DNA from 4 places in the Nonomuraea sp. NPDC049684 genome. Region 4 is predicted to be linked to each of the others. Evidence: riboswitches for the same ligand, from Rfam matches in the RefSeq annotation. Region 4 holds a riboswitch; each other region holds the start of a gene.
What was found. Region 4 has a riboswitch for cyclic di-AMP ahead of ACIBST_RS38640 (NlpC/P60 family protein). Riboswitches for the same ligand answer to the same signal wherever they lie in the genome.

Region 1: another riboswitch for cyclic di-AMP. It lies ahead of ACIBST_RS12140 (C40 family peptidase); the one in region 4 lies ahead of ACIBST_RS38640 (NlpC/P60 family protein).
Region 2: another riboswitch for cyclic di-AMP. It lies ahead of ACIBST_RS00860 (CHAP domain-containing protein); the one in region 4 lies ahead of ACIBST_RS38640 (NlpC/P60 family protein).
Region 3: another riboswitch for cyclic di-AMP. It lies ahead of ACIBST_RS43815 (coiled-coil domain-containing protein); the one in region 4 lies ahead of ACIBST_RS38640 (NlpC/P60 family protein).

What each region holds. Positions count from the first base shown of each region.
Region 1 is NZ_JBITLO010000003.1:396,779-402,204, forward strand. Features, by position in the region: gene ACIBST_RS12130 (NYN domain-containing protein) at 1-767, shown strand, start outside; gene ACIBST_RS12135 (NlpC/P60 family protein) at 900-1,826, shown strand; cyclic di-AMP (ydaO/yuaA leader) riboswitch at 2,189-2,352, shown strand; gene ACIBST_RS12140 (C40 family peptidase) at 2,483-2,965, shown strand; gene ACIBST_RS12145 (hypothetical protein) at 3,135-3,968, shown strand; gene ACIBST_RS12150 (M48 family metallopeptidase) at 3,980-5,426, shown strand, end outside.
Region 2 is NZ_JBITLO010000001.1:188,111-193,536, reverse strand. Features, by position in the region: gene ACIBST_RS00875 (RNA polymerase sigma factor) at 1-1,226, opposite strand, end outside; gene ACIBST_RS00870 (YciI family protein) at 1,272-1,709, opposite strand; gene ACIBST_RS00865 (class I SAM-dependent methyltransferase) at 1,864-2,682, shown strand; gene ACIBST_RS00860 (CHAP domain-containing protein) at 2,737-3,432, opposite strand; cyclic di-AMP (ydaO/yuaA leader) riboswitch at 3,445-3,582, opposite strand; gene ACIBST_RS00855 (Gfo/Idh/MocA family protein) at 3,700-4,653, opposite strand; gene ACIBST_RS00850 (aldo/keto reductase) at 4,673-5,426, opposite strand, start outside.
Region 3 is NZ_JBITLO010000021.1:158,834-164,259, reverse strand. Features, by position in the region: gene ACIBST_RS43835 (hypothetical protein) at 1-191, shown strand, start outside; gene ACIBST_RS43830 (50S ribosomal protein bL37) at 231-308, opposite strand; gene ACIBST_RS43825 (DeoR/GlpR family DNA-binding transcription regulator) at 446-1,225, shown strand; gene galT (galactose-1-phosphate uridylyltransferase) at 1,222-2,292, shown strand; cyclic di-AMP (ydaO/yuaA leader) riboswitch at 2,361-2,499, shown strand; gene ACIBST_RS43815 (coiled-coil domain-containing protein) at 2,505-3,482, shown strand; gene sigJ (RNA polymerase sigma factor SigJ) at 3,491-4,399, opposite strand; gene ACIBST_RS43805 (amidohydrolase family protein) at 4,550-5,426, shown strand, end outside.
Region 4 is NZ_JBITLO010000016.1:60,340-65,765, reverse strand. Features, by position in the region: gene ACIBST_RS38650 (RDD family protein) at 1-863, opposite strand, end outside; gene ACIBST_RS38645 (amino-acid N-acetyltransferase) at 949-1,518, opposite strand; cyclic di-AMP (ydaO/yuaA leader) riboswitch at 1,806-1,957, shown strand; gene ACIBST_RS38640 (NlpC/P60 family protein) at 1,964-3,007, shown strand; gene ACIBST_RS38635 (LuxR C-terminal-related transcriptional regulator) at 3,124-3,336, opposite strand; gene ACIBST_RS38630 (cytochrome P450) at 3,613-4,716, shown strand; gene ACIBST_RS38625 (winged helix-turn-helix transcriptional regulator) at 4,706-5,104, opposite strand; gene ACIBST_RS38620 (NADP-dependent oxidoreductase) at 5,184-5,426, shown strand, end outside.

The DNA.
Region 1 (5,426 bases), on a different contig from region 4:
GGGCCAAGGCCGCCACCCGCCGGGCCGAGGAGATGGAACAGGCCGCCGACGACGCCCGGCACGCCGCCTCCACCGCCGGCAACGCGGGCGAGGCCGAGCTGCGCCGCCTGCGCGAGCGCCTGGCCGACGTGGAGAGGCAGCTCGAAGCCTCCCGCCGGGCCGCCCGCGAGGGCCGCAGCATCGAGGACGCCCGCATCAGGGTGCTGCTCGACGCCCTCCAGGACGCCTCGGCCGGGCTGCGCAGGGAGCTGGCGCTGCCCACCACGATCAGCCGTCCCGCCGACTCGGTCGCGGCCAGCACCGGCGAGCGCCCGGGGGTGCGCGGCGTGCCCGCCCGGGCCCTGGCCGACGACGACCCGCAGCTCCTCGACCAGCTCCTGGCGCTGCCGCAGGTCCACCTGATCATCGACGGCTACAACGTCACGAAGACCGGCTACGGCACGCTCACCCTCGCCGACCAGCGCAACCGGCTGATGACCGGCCTCGGCGGGCTGGTCGCCCAGACCCGGGTCGAGGTGACGGTGATCTTCGACGGCGCCGAGCTCAACGCGCCGGTGCAGGTGGTGGCGCCGCGCGGGGTGCGGGTGCTGTTCAGCGCGCCGGGGGAGATCGCCGACGACCTGATCCGCCAGCTCGTCCGGGCCGAGCCGCCCGGCCGGGCCATCGCCGTCGTCTCCTCCGACCGCGAGGTCGCCGAGTCCGTCCGCCGGATGGGAGCCAGACCGGTTCCGTCCGGTCTGCTGCTGCGCCGGTTGGGCCGCGCATAAGTTACGAATTAGCACTATTGGCGAGACCCCACCCGCCACTTCTGTACTATTTCGCCCCAGGTGTAATCCCTGGGAGGCGACGCTGTGAGGTTTGGCCGGGTGACGGTGGCCGCGGGTCTCGCGATCGGACTGATGACGGTCCCGATGGGTGCGGCGCTCGCTGATCCCAAGCCCACCCTCAAACAGGCCAAGGCCAAGCTGGAGAAGCTGAACGACAAGGCCGACAAGGTCGTCGACCGGTACAACACGGCGACCGAGAACTACAAGAAGGCCAAGGACGCCTACACCAGGCTGAACGACCGCTACAAGCAGAAGCTGCAGACGGTCGCCGACCTCCGTGCCGAGATCATCAGGGTGGCGGTGGACTCGTACAAGCTGGGCGGGGACGTCACCTCGCTGCCCGGCATGGTCGGCGTCAACGACCCCGAGAACCTGCTGGCCGGGCTGGCCATGGCCGGGCAGCTCTCGCGCGAGCGGCTGGAGAAGCTGGCCGCGTTCGACCGCGAGAACAAGGGGCTCAAGGCCGAGCGCGACAACGCCGAGACCGCGCTCGCCGACGCCGACAAGGAGCGGGACGCCGTCCAGCGGGAGCGGGCCGAGGTGCTGAAGCTGGTCGGCCAGCAGAAGAAGCTCCTGGACAAGCTGGGGGCCTACAACCCGGGCAACCCCAACAGCACCGGCATCAAGTACACCGGTCCGGCCTCGGGCAGCGCGGCCGCCGTCCTGGGCTTCGCCTTCGCCCAGGTGGGCAAGCCGTACATCTACGGAGGCACGGGCCCGCGCGGCTACGACTGCTCAGGGCTGACGCAGGCCGCCTGGCGGGCCGCCGGAGTCTCGCTGCCGCGTACGACGTGGCAGCAGTGGGCCTGGGGCGCGAGCCGCAAGGTGGACCTCAAGGACCTCCAGCCGGGGGACCTCATCTTCAGCGAGGGGCTCGGGCACGTCAGCATCTACGCGGGCGGTGGCAAGATCGTCCATGCGCCGCAGACGGGCGACGTCGTCAAGGTCGTCCGCCTCGCCGACTACGGCCGCCCCCTCGTCGGAGCGATCCGCCCCTGAATCCCCTCCGGGGACTGTCCGCGACCGGAATCGCGGGCCGCTTCGGCGTGCCCGCGACCGTTGGGACGAACGGGACAAACGGGGTGAAAGGGCCCTGACAATCGGGTGTGCCGTGAAGTGTGAGAAGGGTCACAAACCGGTAACGGAACCCTCGGCTCCAACAGGGGTTTCACCCTTTACTTACACCTTTATCTGATCTTTACAGGCCGTGTCTCCCTTTGCCAAATCTTGAACCTTCGGCGTAGTTTCTGGCGTCGCGGTCAGCAAGCCATGCGCACCGCGAATCGACATCGGAACCCCGATGCGGACCAGATAAAAATCCAGCGGTCGCCGCCGATATCCCCGTTCAGGCACAACCATCGGGCGGCGACCTGCCGAGTCCGTGCAGCCAGGAGGCACGGAGCCGGGGACCCAAAGATCCCGTAATCCCCCGGGATCAGGGGTGAATCGGCGCGTCATCGCGCCGTAGGGCGACTTCCAGGCCCGAATCCGTCAGCTAACCCGGTAGGCGTTCGTGGAAGACACAAGGAGAAATCCTGTCTACCTCCCTGCATAACCCCCGTCTGTCCCGTCTTGCCCTGAGGGGCGTCGCACTCACGATGACCGTGACGGCCGGAGGTGCGGTTCTCCATGCCGTGCCGGCCGGGGCGCAGACGGTGAGCGAATCGGCCGCCAGGCTCACCGCGGTGTCCAGCACCGCCAAGGCGGCCACCGCAAGGTCGGCCAGGTCGGCGAAGACCGTCAGGTCGGCCAAGGCGGCCAGAGCCGCCCGGCAGACGTCGAAGGCCCGCAGGGCCGTCGCCGTCGCCAGGCACCAGGTCGGCGACCCGTACCGGTACGGGGCCACGGGCCCTGGTGCGTTCGACTGCTCCGGACTCGTCCAGTACGCCTGGAAGAAGGCCGGGGTGCGACTCCCTCGCGTGGCGAGCAGCCAGTTCGCCCGCATCAAGCGCAAGGTCTCCTGGCGCAATCTCAAGCCGGGCGACCTGATGTTCTTCAACGGGCTGGGCCACGTCGGCATGTACGTCGGCCACGGCAAGATGGTCCATTCGCCGCGGACCGGCGAACGGGTGCGCATCGACAAACTGGGCGGATGGCGGAAGTCGTCGTTCGTCGGCGCGGTGCGTCCCGGCGCGTGACAACGGGCCCCGCCCGGACCCTCCCCGGTCCGGGCCGGGGCCTGTCGCATGCCCGGCCCCATGAAGGGGCCGTTCTCGCGCGGGGGCCGGTCTCGTGAAGGGGCGGTCTCGTGCGGGGGCCGGTCTCTTGGAGGGGCAGGGAGGGGCGTGGACCTACTAGCATCGGGCCGTGTCCTCGCAGGTGCGTCCGTCCCTCCGCGGTCCGCGCCGGCTCCTTTCGGTCCTGCTGCTGGCGACGGCGGTTCTCGTGGTCGCCGACGCGCCGCCCGCCGCCGTCCTGCCCGCCGGGGCGCGCGGGTTGTGGAGCGACGGCGGTCGGGTGGCCCGCGGCGCGCGGTCCGTGGTCGTGGGGCACCGCGCCGACCCCGGCCTGCTGGCCGATCTGGCCCGCCGCGCGGACCTCGCAGGACGGCGGGTGTCCGCGGTGCTCGGCCGGCCGGTACGCGCGCTGGTCGTCGTGCCCGACTCCGACGCCGAGGCGGCCCGCCTGGCGAGCACGGGCCCGCTCGACGGCCTGGCCGCGGTGGCCGACGGCGCCAGGGTGATCGTCGTGCCCGGCTCCTTCGCCCGGCTCACCCCCACGGGACGCGACGTCGTCCTCACCCATGAGCTCACCCACGTCGCCGCGGGCACCGACCGGCTGCCCGTCTGGCTGTACGAGGGGTTCGCCGACTACGTGGCCTACCGCGACGCCGGGCTCCCCGCCGGGACGGCCGCCGCCGAACTCGCCGCCGACGTACGGGCAGGGCGGCTGCCGAGCGAGTTGCCCGGACCTGCGGCTTTCGCCCCCACGGCCGCCGATCCCGGACGGCTCGCGCGGGCGTACCAGGAGGCCTGGATGGCGTGTCGCTTCCTCGCAGACCGGTTCGGTGACGGGACCCTGGTACGGCTCTACCGTGATGCCCGCGTGGCCGGCGTCGATCAGGCGCTCGCCTCCGTGGGGCTCACCGCCGAGACGCTGGCGGCACGGTGGCGCGAGTACGTACGACAGCAGCTCGCGTGAAGGGGAGGCAGATGAGCGAGCGGAACGACCCGCCCCGGGAAGGGGACGAGCCCGCCGGAGCGGTCGCCGCAGGGGCCGACGAGCCCGGCACGGCGGTCGCGGCGGCACACGGCGGCGGTGTGGCCATCAGGGACGGCGGCGGCGGCGACCGGCCCGGCGACGGCGCGCCGCAGGAGCCGTCCGGCACCAACCAGCCCCCCGAATCCCCGGGCCACCCCGACGACCCGGACGATCCGGACGCCCGCCCCGACGCGGACGCCGACCCCGACACCGAGGACCCCCGCCACCCCCAGCCCGCAACCCCCGACGACCGCCCCCACGCCACCCGCGCCCCCCAGCCCCCCGCGGACACGGACGACCCCGGAAAAGGCAACGGCAAGGGCAAGGGCAAGGGCAAGGGGCACGGCACGGGCAAGGGCAAGGGCAAGGGGCACGGCAAGGGCAAGGGCGACCCCGCCGCCACCTTCGCCGAGGACGCCGTCCGTCCAGGAACCGGCAAGCTGACGGGAACGGCGGAGCACCTGATCGCCCGCGAACGGCAACGCGCGGAATCCCGCTCCAGGCGCGCAGCCGGCGCCGCCCTCGCCCTGGTCGGCGGCGTGATCCTGGCCGTGGCCGGGTTCACCACCCCCTGGCGGGTCCTGGCGGCGGGCGCGCCCGCCGTCACCGCTGACCCCGCCCGCGACTTCAGCGCCGCCCAGATCGCCAGGGCGCAGGCGTTCGACGCGGCCACCTCCCTGCCCGGCTACATCTCGCTCGGCCTCACGGTCCTGTTCGCCGGGCTGCTGGTCCTGACGCCGTTCGCGGCCAAGGTGCTGGGCGTGCTCAGGGGCCCGTGGTGGGTGCGGGTGGTCCTCGGCGTGGTGGTGCTCACCGCGATCACCGAGGCGCTGCGGTGGCCGCTCGGCATGTGGTTCGAGACGATCCTGCGCGACTACGGCCTGTCCACCCAGGACTGGGCGGGCTGGACCGCCGACCGGCTCAAGAACACCGGCGTCAGCGTGCTGCTGATGGCCGTCATGCTGCTCGCCCTCGTGGCGCTGGCCCGCAAGGTGCGCCGCTGGTGGATCCCGGCCGCCGTGGGCGCGTTCGCGCTCACCCTGGGCGTGTCGTACGTCTACCCGGTGGTGTTCGAGCCGCTGTTCAACGACTTCACCTCCATGCCGCAGGGCTCGCTGCGCTCGGAGCTGCTGGCCATGGCCGAGCGGGACGGCGTCCCGGTCGAGGACGTGCTGGTCGCCGACGCCTCGCGGCGCACGACGGCGCTCAACGCGTACGTGTCGGGCTTCGGGGCCACCCGCCGGATCGTCGTCTACGACACGCTGCTCAAGGCACCGGAGTCGGAGGTCGAGTTGGTGGTCGCGCACGAGCTGGGCCACGCCAAGCACGCCGACGTGCTCGACGGCACGCTGCTCGGCGGCCTGCTGGCGGCCTTCGGGGCGATCGGCCTGTTCCTGC
Region 2 (5,426 bases), on a different contig from region 4:
CGTTCGAACTCGGCCCGCGCCTCGCCGCGCCGGCCCAGCTTGAAGAGCAGGTCGCCGCGGACGCTCGGCAGCAGGTGGTAACCCTTGAGCGCCGGCTCGTCCACGATCTGGTCGAGCAGTTGCAGGCCCACCGCCGGGCCGTAGGCCATCGACAGGGCCACCGCGCGGTTGAGCTCGACGACGGGGGAGCGGGCCAGGCGGGCCAGCGACTCGTACAGGCTCGCGATGCGCACCCAGTCGGTGTCGCCGGGGTCGAAGGCGCGGGCGTGGCAGGCCGCGATCGCAGCTTGCAGCGTGTACGGCCCCACCGCGCCGCCCCGCTCGTCGGCTCCCTCGTCGGCCTGCTCGTCGCCCCGCTCGTCGGCCCGGTCCCGGGCCAGTTGCTCGGCCCGAGCCAGTGCCGCCAGCCCGCGCCCGATGAGCAGCCGGTCCCACCGGGTGCGGTCCTGCTCCAGCAGCAGCACCGGCTCCCCGGACGGTCCCACCCGGGCCGCCGCCCTGGACGCCTGGATCTCCATGAGCGCGACCAGCCCGTGCACCTCGGGTTCGGCGGGCATCAGCCCCGCCAGCACCCGGCCCAGCCGCAGCGCGTCCTCGCACAGGCCGGGCCGCATCCAGTCGTCGCCCGCGGTCGCCGAGTACCCCTCGTTGAAGATCAGGTAGATGACCTCCAGCACGGACGACAGGCGTCCGGCCAGCTCGGCGCCCTGCGGCACCTCGAACGGGACCCTCCGGTCGGCCAGGGTGCGCTTGGCCCGCACGATCCGCTGGGCGGCGGTCGGCTCGGGCACCAGGAACGCGCGGGCGATCTCCTCGGTGCTCAGGCCGCCGAGCACCCGTAGCGTCAGGGCCACCCGGGCCTCCATCGACAGCGCCGGATGGCAGGCGGTGAAGACCAGCCGCAGCAGGTCGTCCTCGATCTCGTCGGGCTCGGGCGGCTCACCGGCGGCCTCCAGCCGGTGGCCCAGCTCGGCCAGGTTGCGGGACATGCGCTCGTTCCTGCGGATCAGGTCGACGGCGCGGCGCTTGGACACCGTCATCAGCCAGGCGCCCGGGTTGCGGGGCACGCCCGATCCCGGCCACTGCTCCAGGGCCGCGACCAGCGCGTCCTGGGCCAGCTCCTCGGCCAGGCCGACGTCGCGCACCAGCCCGGCCAGGCCGGCGATGAGCCGGGGCGCCTCGATCCGCCAGACCGCCTCGATCGCCCGGTGGGTGTCGGAAGCCATCACCGGCTCATGACACCAGCACCGTCCGGGGGCCGCAAGCCGAGGTCAGCCCTCCTGCCCGTCCAGACGCCTGCGCATGGCCTTCTCCCGCTCGATCTCCGCCGGGTCGGACGAGGCCGCGTCGGGCGCGTCGGAGGCGTCGTAGACCCGCCACACGTCCAGGCCGATCCCGTCGGAGCCCTCCGGGACGGGCACGCGCATGGCCCATTCCAGAGCCTCCTCCCTGGACTTCACCTGGATCAGCCAGAACCCCGCGATCAGCTCCTTGGCCTCGGCGAACGGGCCGTCGATCACCGTGGCCCGGCCGCCGCTGTAGGCGATCTGCGCGCCCTGCGAGCTCGGGTAGAGCCCTTCGGCGGCCAGCAGCACCCCCGCCTTGGCCAGCGCCTCGTTGTAGGCGTGCATGTTGTCGACGAGCTCCTGGCTGGGCAGCGCCCCGGCCTCGGTCTCCCCGTTGGCCTTGCCGACGATCATGAATTTCATCGTGCCGTCCCTTCCGTCCGCGGCCCCCGGGCGGAGCCGGCCTCGCCGAAGCGTCGAACGGGCGCCGGCCGGATCGACACGCGGGCGCGGACCGTCCGCCTCCAGGCACCGTACCGGTCGTGCGGCCGGGGGGCCGATGTGCCATCCTCGCCCCATGCACCAACCCGCACAAGACGCCCCCGTCCCCAACCGGGCCCTCTGGGACGAGCGCGCCCGCGTCCACGGCTCCACCTCCGCCGACCGGTTCTACGACGTCGACGCCTTCCTCGCCGGCCGGCAGACCCTCTACGCGCTCGAACGCCGCCTGGCCGGCGACGTCGCCGGCCTGGACCTGCTCCACCTCCAGTGCCACTTCGGCCTGGACACGCTGAGCTGGGCACGGCTGGGAGCGCGGGTGACCGGCGTCGACTTCTCCCCGGTGGCGGTCGCCCGCGCCCGCGACCTGGCGGACAGGGCCGGGCTGGCGGCCACGTTCGTGGAGGCCGACACGCAGCGGCTGCCGGAGTCGCTGGCCGGCGGGTTCGACCTGGCGGTGGCCACGTACGGCGTGCTGTGCTGGATCGGCGACCTGGACGCCTGGATGCGCGGCGCGGCCATGGCGCTGCGGCCGGACGGGCGGCTGGTGCTGGTCGACCTGCATCCGGCCTACGAGACGGTGTCCTCGCTCGACCCGCTGGTGGCCGACTGGCCCTACGGCGGCGGCCAGGCCCACCGGGAGACGGTGACCGGCACGTACGCCGACGCCGCGGTGGTGACCGAGGCCCACGAGGCGGTCGAGTACCCGCACTCGGTGGGCGAGATCGTCACGGCGGCGGCGCGGGCCGGGTTCACGGTGGCCGAGCTGGGCGAGCACGTCGAGACGGAGATGGACCCGCGCGGCCTGCTGACCCAGGGCGCGGACGGCCGGTACCGGTTCCCGTTCGGCGACTCGCACCTGCCGATCCTGTACTCGCTGCTGGCGGTCCGGCCCTGAAGACGCGGCGAGCGCGCGTCCTCGTGCGGGACGCGCGCTCGGAGCGGGGGGAGGTCAGCTCGCGTACTGGGGGTATCCGTAGCCGACGACCTGCGACTTCGGACGGACGCGCTCCTCGACCTTGCCGTTGCCGGTGTTGCCCTCGATCGTGGAGATCGTGCCGTCGCCGTTGTCCTTGACGACGAAGCCGACGTGCTGGATGGCGTCCAGGCTCTTGCTGCCGCCCCAGGAGAAGAAGACCACGGCTCCGGGCCTGGCCTCGGCTCCCCAGCGGTCGTTGGCGGCGAACCACTTGGCGTGGGCCACGGTCCAGGCGTCCCAGCCGACCTGCGGGCGGGCGCCGGTGTGCTCGCCGACCCAGGAGACGAAGATCGAGCACCAGGGGGCGTTCAGGTACATCGCGCGGGTGCCGCCGTCGCGGGCGATGGTCTCGGCGGCGCGCTGGGAGTCGGCGTACCACTTCTGGAACTTGGTGCCGCCGCCGTAGGCGTTCTCGGAGGTGCCGACCTGGGCCTTGGCCATGGCCAGGACCTGCTGGGCGGTGACGTTGACCTGGGTCTCCTCCGCCTTGCGGGTCTGGGCGGCGGCCTGCGGCGCGACGGCCGAGTGGCCGGTCGCCGCCGCCGGGCCCGCGCTGTCGGCGGCCGCGGCGGTGGCGTGGGCGCCGATGGCGGAGGCGAGGATGGCCGCGCCGAGCGCGGCGTGGGCGTAGGTGATCTTCGGGGCACGGATGGGACGGTGCTTGGCCATCGAGGGCATTACTCCTTGCTTCCATGCCGCTTACCGGGTTAGCTGACGGGTTCGGACGTGGAAGCTGCCCTACGGCACCGAAGTGCCGATTCACCCCAAAGGACGTGGGTCCCCGGTTCCGCCCGGAGGCGGATTCAGCGGTCACAGGACGATCCTGTGAAATGTCTTGCGATGGTTGGACAAAGCCGGACAAACCGGACGTCTGCCGCGAGATGCCCCACAAGGTAATACATCGGGCAAGAGTGTGGCAAATGCCTAAAGGTCCAGCTAGGAGAGTTGTGCCCGTGCTTCGGCCAGAAGCCCCATCATGGCAAGGGATTCGTCAAGCGGCATGATCGCGCTCTCGGTGCGGCCCTCGATCGTGGCCGCGCGCACCTCGCGCAGCTCGCCCGCGTACCCGTTGTCGGCCGGGTCGAGCACCAGCTCCTCCGTCTCCATCGACGGCCCCGACAGCAGCACCCGCCGCGGCGCCCAGAACGGCGCCGCGATGTCGGCCCGCATCGTCGTGCCCACCACGCTCGCGTCGTTGGCGTGATGGGCCAGCAGCGAGACGTCCACCAGGGCCCGCCGCCCGTCCGGGTACAGCAGCAGCCCGCCGGCCTCGGCGTCGACCCCGCTGGGCGCCAGCGAGCCGGCCATCCGCAGCTCCGCGGGCATGCCGAGCAGCAGCTGCGCCAGCCCGAACGGGTAGATCCCCAGGTCGAGCAGGGCTCCGCCGCCCAGCTCCGGCGCCCACAGCCGGTGGGCGGGGTCGTAGGGCAGCGCGAAGCCGAACGAGGCCCGCACCGACCGGATCTCACCGAAGCGCGGATCGGCCGCCACCCGCTGGATGAGCGGGTTGAAGCGCATCCACATGGCCTCCATGAGAAAGACCCCGGCCGCGCGGGCCAGCGCCACCATGCGCTCGGCGTCGGCCACGTCGGCCGCCAGCGGCTTCTCGCACAGCACGGACTTGCCCGCCGCGATGGCCGCCTCGGCCACCTCCAGGTGCTGGGCGTGCGGCGTGGCGACGTAGATCGCGTCGACGGCCGGATCGGCGCACAGGGCCTCGTAGGAGCCGTAGGCCGACTCCGCGCCCAGCTCGTCGGCCAGCGCCCGCGCCCTGAGCGGGCTCCGCGAGCCGACGGCGGCCACCCGCATGCCGGGCTCGGCCACGATGGCCGCCCCCACGGTACGCGCGATGCCGCCGGTCGCCGCTATTCCCCAGGTGAAATCTCGCACGACCGAGATCGTAGAGCGCTCAGGTCAGGTTGAACGAGTCGGGGTCGGGCCCGATCCGCCGCCCCGCGTTCATCGCGCCGATGGCCGCCATGTCCTCGGTGTCGAGGATGAAGTCGAACACGTCGATGTTCTCCTCGATCCGCGACGGCGTGACCGACTTGGGGATCACCACGTTGCCGAGCTGGAGGTGCCAGCGCAGCACGATCTGGGCGGGCGTCTTGCCGTACTTCTCCGACAGCACGCGCAGCGCCGGGTCGGCCAGCAGCCCCTTGCCCTGCCCGAGCGGGCTCCACGCCTCGGTCAGGATGCCGTTGGCCTCGTGGAAGGCGCGCATCTCGCGCTGCTGGAAGTACGGGTGCAGCTCGATCTGGTTGATCGACGGCGTGATGTCGGTCTCCTCCATCAGCCGGGTCAGGGTGGCGATCGTGAAGTTGGAGACCCCGATGGCCTTGGCCCGGCCGTCCCGGTAGATCTTCTCCAGCGCCCGCCAGGCCTGCACGTACCTGTCCTGCTGCGGGACCGGCCAGTGGATCAGGAAAAGATCTACGTAGTCGAGGCCCAGGCGGGCCAGGCTCTCGTCGAAGGCCTGCTCGGCGCGCCCGTGATCGCCGTTCCACAGCTTGGTGGTGACGAACACCTTCTCCCGCGGCACCCCGGCGGCGCGCACGGCCCGGCCGACGCCCTCCTCGTTCTCGTAGGCGGCGGCGGTGTCGACGTGCCGGTATCCGGCGCGCAGCGCGGTGGTCACCGCGTGCTCGGCGTCGTCGGCAGGG
Region 3 (5,426 bases), on a different contig from region 4:
CGCTGGCCGAGACCATCGCCGAGGCGCTGCGCTGCAAGGAGAGCGGCGAGGAGAAGGTGATCCTCACCGCGCTGTGCGGGCACGGCCACTTCGACCTGGCCGCCTACGACCGCCACCTGGCCGGCGAGCTGGAGGACTACGCGCTGCCGCAGGAGCGCCTGGACCAGGCGCTCACCGAGCTGCCCGGCTGAGATGACACGGGTGGCCGCGCGAACCGCGGCCACCCGTGTTCAGTTCGCGTTCGGGCGCTTCCTGTGGTTCGCCTTCTTCTTCTTGCGCGCCCTGCCCTTGCGTGCACGTTTCGCCATGGGCTCACCTCCAGCGGTCGGGATCGTGACCTTCAAGGTCTCCCCTGCCCGCGGGTCGCACAAGCGATACGCCGTGACCTAACATTCCTCAACAAAGTCGTGTCATAATTTGGTGGAATCTGTTGGAAGGGGTGGGCGTGCTCGCACAGCAGCGTCAGCAGACGATCCTCGAACGCGTACGCAGCAGCGGCGGCGTCCGGGTGGCCGACCTCGTGCGCGAGCTCGGCGTCTCCGACATGACGATACGCCGCGACCTTGAGGTGCTGGCCGAGCGCGGGCTGCTGGAGAAGGTCCACGGGGGCGCGACGGCCCTCGGCCCCGGCTCGACCGAGGAGCCCGGCTTCACCGCCAAGTCCGCCCGCCAGCAGCAGGAGAAGGAGGCCATCGCGCGGCACGCGGCCACCCTCGTACGGCCGGGCACCGCCGTGGCGCTCTCCGCCGGCACCACCACGTGGGCGCTGGCCCACCACCTGGTCGCGGTGGCCGAGCTGACCGTGATCACCAATTCGATCCCCGTCGCCGAGGTCTTCCACCGCAACCCGCGCGCCGACCGCACGGTCGTGCTGACCGGCGGCGTGCGCACGCCCTCCGACGCGCTCGTCGGCCCCGTGGCCGTGGCGGCCATCCGCCGCCTGCACGTGGACACGCTCTTCCTCGGGGTGCACGGCATGAGCCTGCGCGCCGGGTTCACCACGCCCAACCTGCTGGAGTCGGAGACCGACAGGGAGCTGGTGGCCGCGGCGCACCGGCTGGTGGTCCCCGCCGACCACACCAAATGGAACACGGTCGGCATCAGCACGATCGCCGAGCTGACCGAGGCCGACGTGGTCATCAGCGACGCGGGGCTGCCCGAGGAAGCACGCACCGAGCTGGCCGAACGGGCCGGAGAACTGATCATCGCGGAGGGCACGCCTTGAAGCGCACCATCACCCACCTGGCAGACGGCCGAGAGCTGATCTACTTCGACCGGCGCGACGACGCCGACCGGAGCGCGATCGACCGGCGGCCGCTCGATCCGCGGCCGGTGGCCTCCGAGCTGCGCTACGACCCGCTGACCGAGGAGTGGATCGCGATCGCCGGCCACCGGCAGACGCGGACGTTCCTGCCGCCGGCCGACGAGTGCCCGTTGTGCCCGTCGTCCGCCACGCGGGCGTCGGAGATCCCGGCCCACGACTACGACGTGGTGGTGTTCGAGAACCGCTTCCCCTCTTTCTCCGGAAATTTTGGGACGTACGGGGATGTCGGCGGCCTGAGTGAGGTGCGGCCGGGTGTCGGGCGGTGTGAGGTGGTGTGCTTCACCTCCGACCACTCCTCTTCCTTCTCCAGGCTCTCCAACGCCCAGGTCAGGCTGGTCATGGAGGCGTGGGCCGACCGCACGGCCGAGCTGTCCGGCATCGAGGGCGTCGAGCAGGTGTTCTGCTTCGAGAACCGGGGCGAAGAGATCGGCATCACGCTCCCCCACCCGCACGGCCAGATCTACGCCTACCCCTACGTGACCCCGCGCACCAAGCTCCAGCTCGGGGCCGCCTCGCGGCACACCGGCGGCAACCTGTTCGCCGACGTGCTGGCCGCCGAGCAGGCCGCCGGGACGCGGGTGGTGGCCGCCAACGAGCTCTGGACGGCCTTCGTGCCGGCCGCCGCGCGCTGGCCGTTCGAGGTGCACGTGTATCCGCACCGGCAGGTGCCCGACCTGGCCGCGCTGTCGGAGGAGGAGCGGGCCGCGTTCGCGCCGCTGTACACCTCGGTGCTGCGGGCGCTCGACGCGCTGTTCGGGGTGGCGATGCCGTACATCTCGGCCTGGCACCAGGCGCCGGTGCGGTACGGCCGGGAGCTGGCCTACCTGCACCTTGAGCTGTTCAGCATCAGGCGGGCGCCCGGGAAGCTGAAGTACCTGGCGGGTTCGGAGTCGGCCATGGGGGCCTTCGTCAACGACGTGCTGCCGGAGGAGGCGGCACGCATGTTGCGATCACGAATTGATCACTAATTGGTTTCTCATTAAAGTCGCATGACTCGTGATCTACCACTAATATCCCGTTAGACATCGGCCATAACGGTCGTTGTACGCCTAATCCCGGGCGTGTTGCCCGGGAGCCGGGGACCCATCGCATCCGGGGTGAATCCGCGCAAGTGGTAGGGACTACTCCCGTGCCCGAACCCGTCAGCTAACCCGGCCGGCAGAGGGAGAGGAACTACCACGTGGCGGCTTCGTCCCCCGCGAGTCTCGCCGTCGGTCTCATCACCGCCACCGCCCTGCTCGTCCATCCGGCCGCCGCCTCAGCCTTCGTGCCAAGAACCGCGGCGGCCGCGCCCAAGCCGTCGGAGGCGGAGCTGCGGGCCCAGCTCAAGCAGCTCAACCGCAAGGTCGACAAGCTGATCGAGACGTACAACCTCAAGCGGGTCGAGCTGGCCAAGGCCCAGGAGGCCGCCACCGCGGCCCAGCAGCGGCTCGCCGCCGCCGAGCAGGCGGTGGCCACGGCCGAGCAGCGGGTCGCCGAGATCGCCCGGATGCGCTACCAGAGCCGCGACGCCTCCCTGCCAGGCTTCATGCTGACCCCGGACGGCAACGGCGCGGCCGTGCTCGAACAGCTCACCGCCGAGCAGCAGGCGGTCGTCGACAGCGTGGCCAAGGCCCGCGACGACCAGAAGAAGGCCGCCGCGGCCGCCGCCGCGCTCGCGACGGAGCTGAAGGCGGGCACGGCGGAGGTGGCCGAGCAGCGCGACGACGCCGAGGACGTCATCGACGACATCAAGAAGAAGCTCCAGGACCTCGTGCCGTTCGGGCCGGGCAAGAAGTCCGACGGGAGCTGGGCGCCCGAGCTGCCGTCCGGCTCGGACAACATCACGCCGCGCACCCGGCTGATGCGCGCGCAGGTGCAGAAGAACTTCTCGCTGCCGTACGACGTGGGCTGCTTCCGGTCCGGCTCCAGCGGCGAGCACCCGCTCGGCCGGGCCTGCGACTTCATGATGAGCACGGGCGGCACCATGCCGAGCGCCGACAACAACGCGCTCGGCGACCGGCTGGCCGCCTGGGCGCTGCAGAACAAGGCCAAGCTGGGCGTCAAGTACGTGATCTGGAAGCAGCGCATCAACCAGGGCTCGGGCTGGCGCGCGATGTCCGACCGCGGCAGCATCACCGAGAACCACTACGACCACGTGCACATCTCGATGAACTAGCCGCGGGCTCAGCGGACGCCGGTGAGTTTGTCGGGGTTGGTGACGGAGTAGACGGCGGCGATCCGGTCGCCCTCGGGCGTCAGATCGACGACGACCACGGCCAGCGGCCCGGCGCCGGAGAAGACGAGCGCGCACGGGTCGCCGGCCACCCGCCGGTAGCGCAGGTCCACCGCGCCCGGGGTCAGCGTCGCGGCGACGGACATGAACAGCGCGGCCACCCGGTCCCGGCCGTGGACCGGGTGCAGGCTGGTGGCCGGCCCCTTGCCGCCGCCGTCGGTCCACAGGGTCACCTCCGGCGCCAGCACCTCCAGCAGGGCCCGCAGGTCGCCGCCGAGTGCCGCCGCGGCGAACCGCTCGGTCACCTCGGCGTGGACGCCGGGCTCGGTCCGGTGACGCGGACGGCGGGCATGGACGTGGCGGCGCGCGCGGGCCGCGAGCTGCCGGACCGCCGCCGGCGAGCGCCCGAGGATGCCGGCCGTCTCCGGATGGCTGAAACCGAACACCTCGTGCAGCACGAAGACCGCTCGTTCCAGCGGTGACAGGGTCTCCAGCACGACCAGCACCGCCATCGACAGCGACTCCCCGCCCCCGGCCGCGTCCCCGGCGTTGTCGGGGGCCGTGACCAGCGGTTCCGGCAGCCAGGGGCCGACGTAGGTCTCCTGCCGGCGGCTCAGGTCCGCGCGCCGGGCGAGCGCCTGGTTCACCGCGATCCGCACCAGATAGGCCCGGACGTTCTCCACCGGCCCGGCCTCCGGCCTGCGGTGCCGGGCGGACCAGGCCAGCCACACCTCCTGCAGCACGTCCTCGGTGTCGGCGACGCTGCCGAGCATGTTGTAGACCACGGAGAACAGCAGCTCCCGGTAGCCCAGGAACTGCTCGGTGGCGGCGTCGGCGGGGTGCCGCGGGGTCGGTGTCATGGCGTGCCTCCTCGTCTGTCGCAACCGAAGAGTCCCGACGCGCAGCGATTGTGACATGCGGCCATCAAGCGTGATCTATGCCACTCGTGTCACAGTTCCCGGCCGGTCGCCCCTCTGTGGTGGCGTCACGACTCACAAAGGAGAGCTTCGATGCGTACATTGATCCGCGACGTCAGGGTGTTCGACGGCGAGCACACCATCGCGACGGCCGACGTGGTGATCGAGGACGGTCTGATCGCCGCTGTCGGCGCCGCCGGGGGCCGCCCGGCCGACGCCGAGGTGGACGGCACGGGCAGGACGCTGCTGCCCGGCCTGATCGACGCGCACACCCACGTGTTCGACGGCAGCCTGGCCCAGGCCCTGCGGTACGGGGTCACCACCGAGCTCGACATGTTCTGCCTGCCCCAGATCCTGGCCGGGCAGCGGCGGCTGGCCGCCGAGCACGACGACGTGGCCGACCTGCGCAGCGCCGGCACGCTGGCCACCGCTCCCGGCGGGCACCCGACCCAGTTGCTGGCGGCCCTGGCGGGCACCGTCCTGGACGGGCTGGACGTGACGGCGATCGACTTCGTCTCCGATCCCGCGCAGGCGCCGGCGTTCGTCCGGGCCCGGCTGGCCGAGGGGGCCGACTACCTCAAGATCGTCATCGACGACGGCGCCGTGCACGGGGCCGACCTCCCGGTCATGACGGCGGAGGTCGCCGCCGCCCTGTCCGCGGCGGCGCACGAGGCGGGCCTGCTGGTCATCGCGCACGCGATCACCGCCGCCGAGGTGGGGATCGCGCTCGACGCCGGCGTCGACGGCCTGGCCCACGTGTGGACCGACCTGGCGCCGGACGACCCGGCCTTGGCGCGCCTGGCCGGGCGGGTGCGCGAGCAGGGCGTCTTCGTGGTGACCACGCTGGCCTACTTCGAGGCGATCACGGCCCGGCACGTCGAGACCGCCGACTGCGCCCGGCCCGGCAGCTCCGCCAACGCCGTGGGCGCGCTGCGGGCCCTGCGCCGCGCGGGCGCGCCCCTGCTCGCCG
Region 4 (5,426 bases):
TGGCCGTAGCCCTGCTGGCCGTACTGGGCCTCCTGGCCGTAGCCCTGCTGACCGGAGGCGGCCTGCTGGCCGTAGCCGGGCTGGGCGTACTGCTGGCCGGAGGACTGCGGCTGCTGGCCGTAGCCCTGCTGCTGACCGTAGTCGGGCTGCGACTGCGGCTGCTGGCCGTACTGGGGCTGCTGGCCGTAGCCCTGCTGACCCGACGCGGCCTGCTGGCCGTACTGGGCGTCCTGGCCGTAGCCCTGCTGACCCGAGCCGGCCTGCTGGCCGTACTGGGCCTCCTGGCCATAGCCCTGCTGACCGGAGGCGGCCTGCTGGCCGTAGCCGGGCTGGGCGTACTGCTGGCCGGAGGGGGGCTGCTGGCCGTAACCCTGCTGGCCGTACTGGGCCTCCTGGCCGTAGCCGGGCTGCGTGTACTGCTGGCCCGAGGACTGCGGCTGCTGACCGTAACCCTGCTGCTGGCCATAGCCCTGCTGGCCCGAGGCGGCCTGCTGGCCGTACTGGGCCTCCTGGCCGTAGCCGGGCTGCGTGTACTGCTGGCCCGAGGACTGCGGCTGCTGACCGTAACCCTGCTGCTGGCCGTAGCCCTGCTGACCCGTGCCGGCCTGCTGGCCGTACTGGGGCTGCTGGCCGTAGCCCTGCTGCTGGCCGTACTGCTGCTGTTGCTGGCCGTACTGCTGTTGCTGGCCATAGCCCTGTTGCTGCTGCTGACCGTATGGGGGCTGGCCGAAGGCATCGTCCGCCCGGTAGCCGACCACAGTCACGTCCGGGTCGGGCTCACCGGGCCGACGGCCGTGGTGCTGCCCGTACTCGGGGTTCTCGCCGGAATCGTCCTGTGGGTACGGCGGCTGTCCGGTGCTCACCGTGTCACCTCGCTTCGAGTGCGCATGTGGCACGTGTCAGGACACATGCCTGTGCTGCCCAACGTATCGACATAGGTATCAACAATCACCTTTCCAAGGGGTCAAGGTCCGCGTCACCCGATGTCAGATGCAGCAGCATGCGGGTGTTGCCAAGGGTGTTCGGTTTGACGTGTTCCAGATCAAGGAACTCCGCCACACCCTCGTCGTACGAGGCCAGCAACTCGGCGTAGACCTCGGGTGAGACCGGTGTGCCCTGGATGGGACGGAAACCGTGCCTCGCGAAGAAGTCGACCTCAAAAGTCAGACAGAATACACGCCGCAGCCCCAGATCCTTCGCCTGCCGGACGAGTGCCGAGACGATCCGCCGCCCGACCCCCAGCCCCCGGCACGCGGGATCGACGGCCACCGTACGGACCTCGGCGAGGTCCTCCCAGAGCACATGGAGCGCGCCGCAGCCGACGACCTCCCCGCTCCGCTCGGCCACCCAGAACTCCTGGACGTCCTCGTACAGCGTGACCGTGGCCTTCTCCAGGAGCCGCGGCCCCGCGCCCGCGTAGGTGTCCACGAGACGCCTGATCGCACGCACGTCGGGCGTGCGCGCACGCCTGACCACGACCGCGGTCTCGGGGACTGCCACTTCGGCCACCTGCTCCATGGCTCTCCAGAGTACAGATCTCATTACGGCTCGGCCCTAAATCCCACGTCTCGGGCATCTCATCACATCCCGTGGTCAGGTGAACACGAGCCGACTTGGAGCTTTCCTCCAGACCTCAGCACCCCGAATGCTGGACAAAAGGTGCAGAAGCCCGCTTCCGTACGGCTACCCACGAGATCACCTTGTGACCCTTCAGTTGTGAAACCTCTACAGACTCGGCAGTTCCGGTTGAGCGTGAACCCGGAGTGCATTAGTGTCCAGCGACGATGTTCTCCGCGTAATGCGCGCGGAAAGACACGCCCAATTCCCGCAAGGGAAGCCGGGGAACCAACGGCGGCGAGCACCTGGCGCCACCACTTGGGGTGAATCCGACCATCTCGGTAGGGCTGCTCCGGCCCGAACCCGTCAGCTAACCCGGCCGGCGTCGATGAGAGGAGCTCGGTTGGTGAAGCGGACGTTCGACCGCTCGGGGACGTCCGGGGGCAGGCACGCCCGCCCCCTGGAGCAGGCCAGGCGCGCACGCCGCCTCGGCGTCATCGGCGTCACCGTCGCCGCGATGCTGTTCGCCGTCCCCGTCGGTTCCGCCGCCGCCGACCCGAAGCCGTCGCTCTCCGAGCTCTCCGACCAGGTGGAGAAGCTGCACGAAGAGATCGAGACGCTGGCCGAGCAGTACAACGAGCAGCGCGAACGGCTGAAGGCCGCCCAGAAGGCCAACGACTCCGCCCAGAAGATCCTGGCCACCAGCGAGTCCGACCTGGCCGCCAGGCGCGCCAGGGCCTCGCTGCTCGCCCAGAACGCCTACATCACCGGCGGCCTGGACAAGGCCCTGGCCTTCGCCCAGTCCGGCGACCCCGAGACCTTCCTCGACCGGGCCGCGACCACGTACGCGCTCGAACAGCAGCAGGGCGAGGAGGTCAACCAGCTCGCCAGGGCCATGGAGGCCGCCGAGCGGGCCAGGGCCGGCGCCAAGACCCGCATCGCCGAGGTGCAGAAGATCGTCACCGATCTGGAGAGCAAGCGCTCGAAGATCACCAAGCTGGTCACCAAGGTCGAGAGCAACCTCTACCGGCGGGCCGTCGGCGAGGCGGGCCGTCCCGGCACCCGGGCCGTACGCGTCAACCTGCCGGTCATCGGCGACGGCAAGGCGGCCCAGGCGGTCAAGTGGGCCCTCACCCAGCAGCTCAAGCCGTACGTGTGGGGCGCCGAAGGGCCGCGCTCCTACGACTGCTCCGGCCTGGTGATGGCCGCCTACCAGCGCGTGGGCATCTCGCTCCCCCACTACACCGGCGACCAGTGGACGGCCGGCACGCACGTCAGCCGCGACCAGCTTCGCCCCGGCGACCTGGTGTTCTTCTACAGCGACCTGCACCACGTCGGCATCTACATCGGCGGCGGCATGATGGTCCACGCCCCGCGTACGGGTGACGTCGTGCGGGTCGCCCCGATCGGCGGACGGCCGTTCGCCGGCGGCGTGCGCATCGCGGACTGACCAGCGCGCCCCTTCACCCAGCGCCACTTCGTCCAGGGCCGCTTCGTCCAGCGGCCCTCCACCCAGCGGCCCTTCGTCCAGCGCCCCCTCGCCGAGCGCCGTTCCGATGAGCGCCGTCAGATGAGCTGGCGGCGGGCCGCCCACGCCACGGCCTCGATCGCCGTGGCCACGCCGATGCGGTCGCAGATGCCCCTCAGCCTGCGTCGTACGGTCCGTCCGCTGATATCCAGCCGCCTGCCGACCCGATCGACGGTCACCCCCCTGGCCAGCTCGGCCAGTAACGCCAAATCCGCGTGGCTCAGCTCAACGCCTTCTGTGAGCACATCCACCGGGAGCCCTCCCCCAACAGCAGAACTCGGACCTTTCAGGCGAAGCAAGCCGCTCGTCTCGGTGAAGGTAAACGCATCGCGGAAAGGTCGTCAAGCGCAACAATCGGCGCCCTTGACCAGTGCTATTGACATGATCGCTTATATGTGACGTACTCCGCATATGTTGGCACGCCGTGGTCCGCTATGAACGGTCCAAACGATCAATTCGGCGGCCCGGTTCCACCTCCGATGAGCGCCACCGACGTGCTGGGTTTTGATCCCTCGGATCCGCAATTTGTGCGCGATCCGTACGTCCGATATCGCGAGCTGCGAGCCGCCGGGCCGATCTTCAGAACGCGCGGCGGGCTGCTCGTCGTGACCACGTACGAGCTGTGCGCGGCCGTGCTGCGCGACCCCGGGTTCGGTCACGGAACGTCCCCGCCCGCGCAGGAAGAGGCAGGTCAGCCCGGCAGGTCGTTCCTGCTCATGGACCCGCCCGATCACACCCGGTTGCGCGCTCTGGTCAGCCGCGCGTTCACGCCGCGCATGGTGGGCCGCCTCAGGCCGCGGATCGAGGCGATCACCGCCGACCTGATCGGGCGGCTGCCGGAGGAGGCGGAGCTGATTTCCGGCTTCGCGTACCCGCTGCCGGTCATGGTGATCAGCGAGATGCTCGGGGTGCCGCCGGAGGACCACGACCGCTTCCGCGGATGGAGCGAGGCCCTTGCCCGCGGACTTGACCCGATGCTGACAGATGCCCTCATGTCGGAAACGGAGCGTTCCAGGAACGAGTTCCGCGACTACTTCCGCCGCCTGATCGCGCTGCGGCGCGAGCGTCCCGGCGAGGACATCCTGAGCGCCCTCGCACACGTCGGGGAGCTCACCGAGGCCGAGTTGCTGGCGACCTGCGTGCTGCTGCTCGTGGCCGGCCATGAGACCACCGTCAACCTCATCGCGAACGGCGTGCTGAACCTGCTGCGGCACGGCCTGCTGCACCGCGCCGCCGAGCGGCCGAGGGAGGTGGTGGAGGAGGTGCTGCGCTTCGATCCGCCGGTCCAGCTCACCTCCAGGATCGCGCTGGAGGACCGCGAGCTGGGCGGGACGCCGGTGCCCGCGGGCTCGGCCGTGCTCGTGCCGATCGGCGCGGCCAATCGCGACCCGGCCGCGTTCGCCGATCCCGACCGGTTCGACCCCGGTCGCGAGCCCGGCCGGCACCTGGCCTTCGGGCTCGGCCTGCACTTCTGCCTGGGGGCGACGCTGGCCAGGATGGAGGGCGAGATCGCGCTGTCGGCGCTGGCCGCGGCGGCGCCGAAGATGGAGGCCGCCGATCCGGAGCCGCCGTACAAGGAGAACGTGGTGCTGCGCGGGCTGGCCCGGCTGCCGGTGCGGCTCAGGCGGTAGCGTCGTAGCGTTCGCGGGCGGCCTCGACGTCCTCGATGTGCTGCTCGGCCCACGCCTTGATGGCGGTGACCAGCGGCATCAGGCTCTGGCCCAGCGGGGTGAGCGCGTAGTCGACGCGCACCGGCACCTGCGGCGTGATCCGGCGTGCCACCAGGCCGTCGCGCTCCAGGCCGCGCAGCGTCTGGGTGAGCATCTTCTGGCTGACCCCCGCGATGTGCCTGGCCAGGTCGCTGTAGCGGCGCTCGCCGGAGGCCAGCGCGCTGAGCACCAGCGTGACCCATTTGTCGCTGAGCCGGTCGAGCAGCTTGCGGGATGGGCATTCGGCGAAGTAGGCGTCGAAGGCGACTCTCGCCTGGTCACGCCGCTGCGCCGCCGTCGTGGTCGCCACGTCTCACTCCTCGCTGTGTGTTACGCACTTCCAGGTGCCTACTTACTGAAAGAGAGTAGCTCTTCCTAGGCTCGCCGGCATGACGAACATGCGTGCACTCATCGGCGGCTCCGGCGCTCCCCGGCTGGTGTCCGCGCCGCTGCCGACGGCGGGGCCCGGCCAGGTGCGGGTCAAGGTGGCCGCGGCCGGGGTCAACCCCTTCGACCTGGCCGTGGCGTCCGGGGCCCTGGTCTCGTACGGGCTGGCCAGGAAGCTCGACTCGTACGGGATCGGCTTCGACGCCGCGGGGACCGTGGACCAGGTCGGCCCGGGCGCCTCCTTC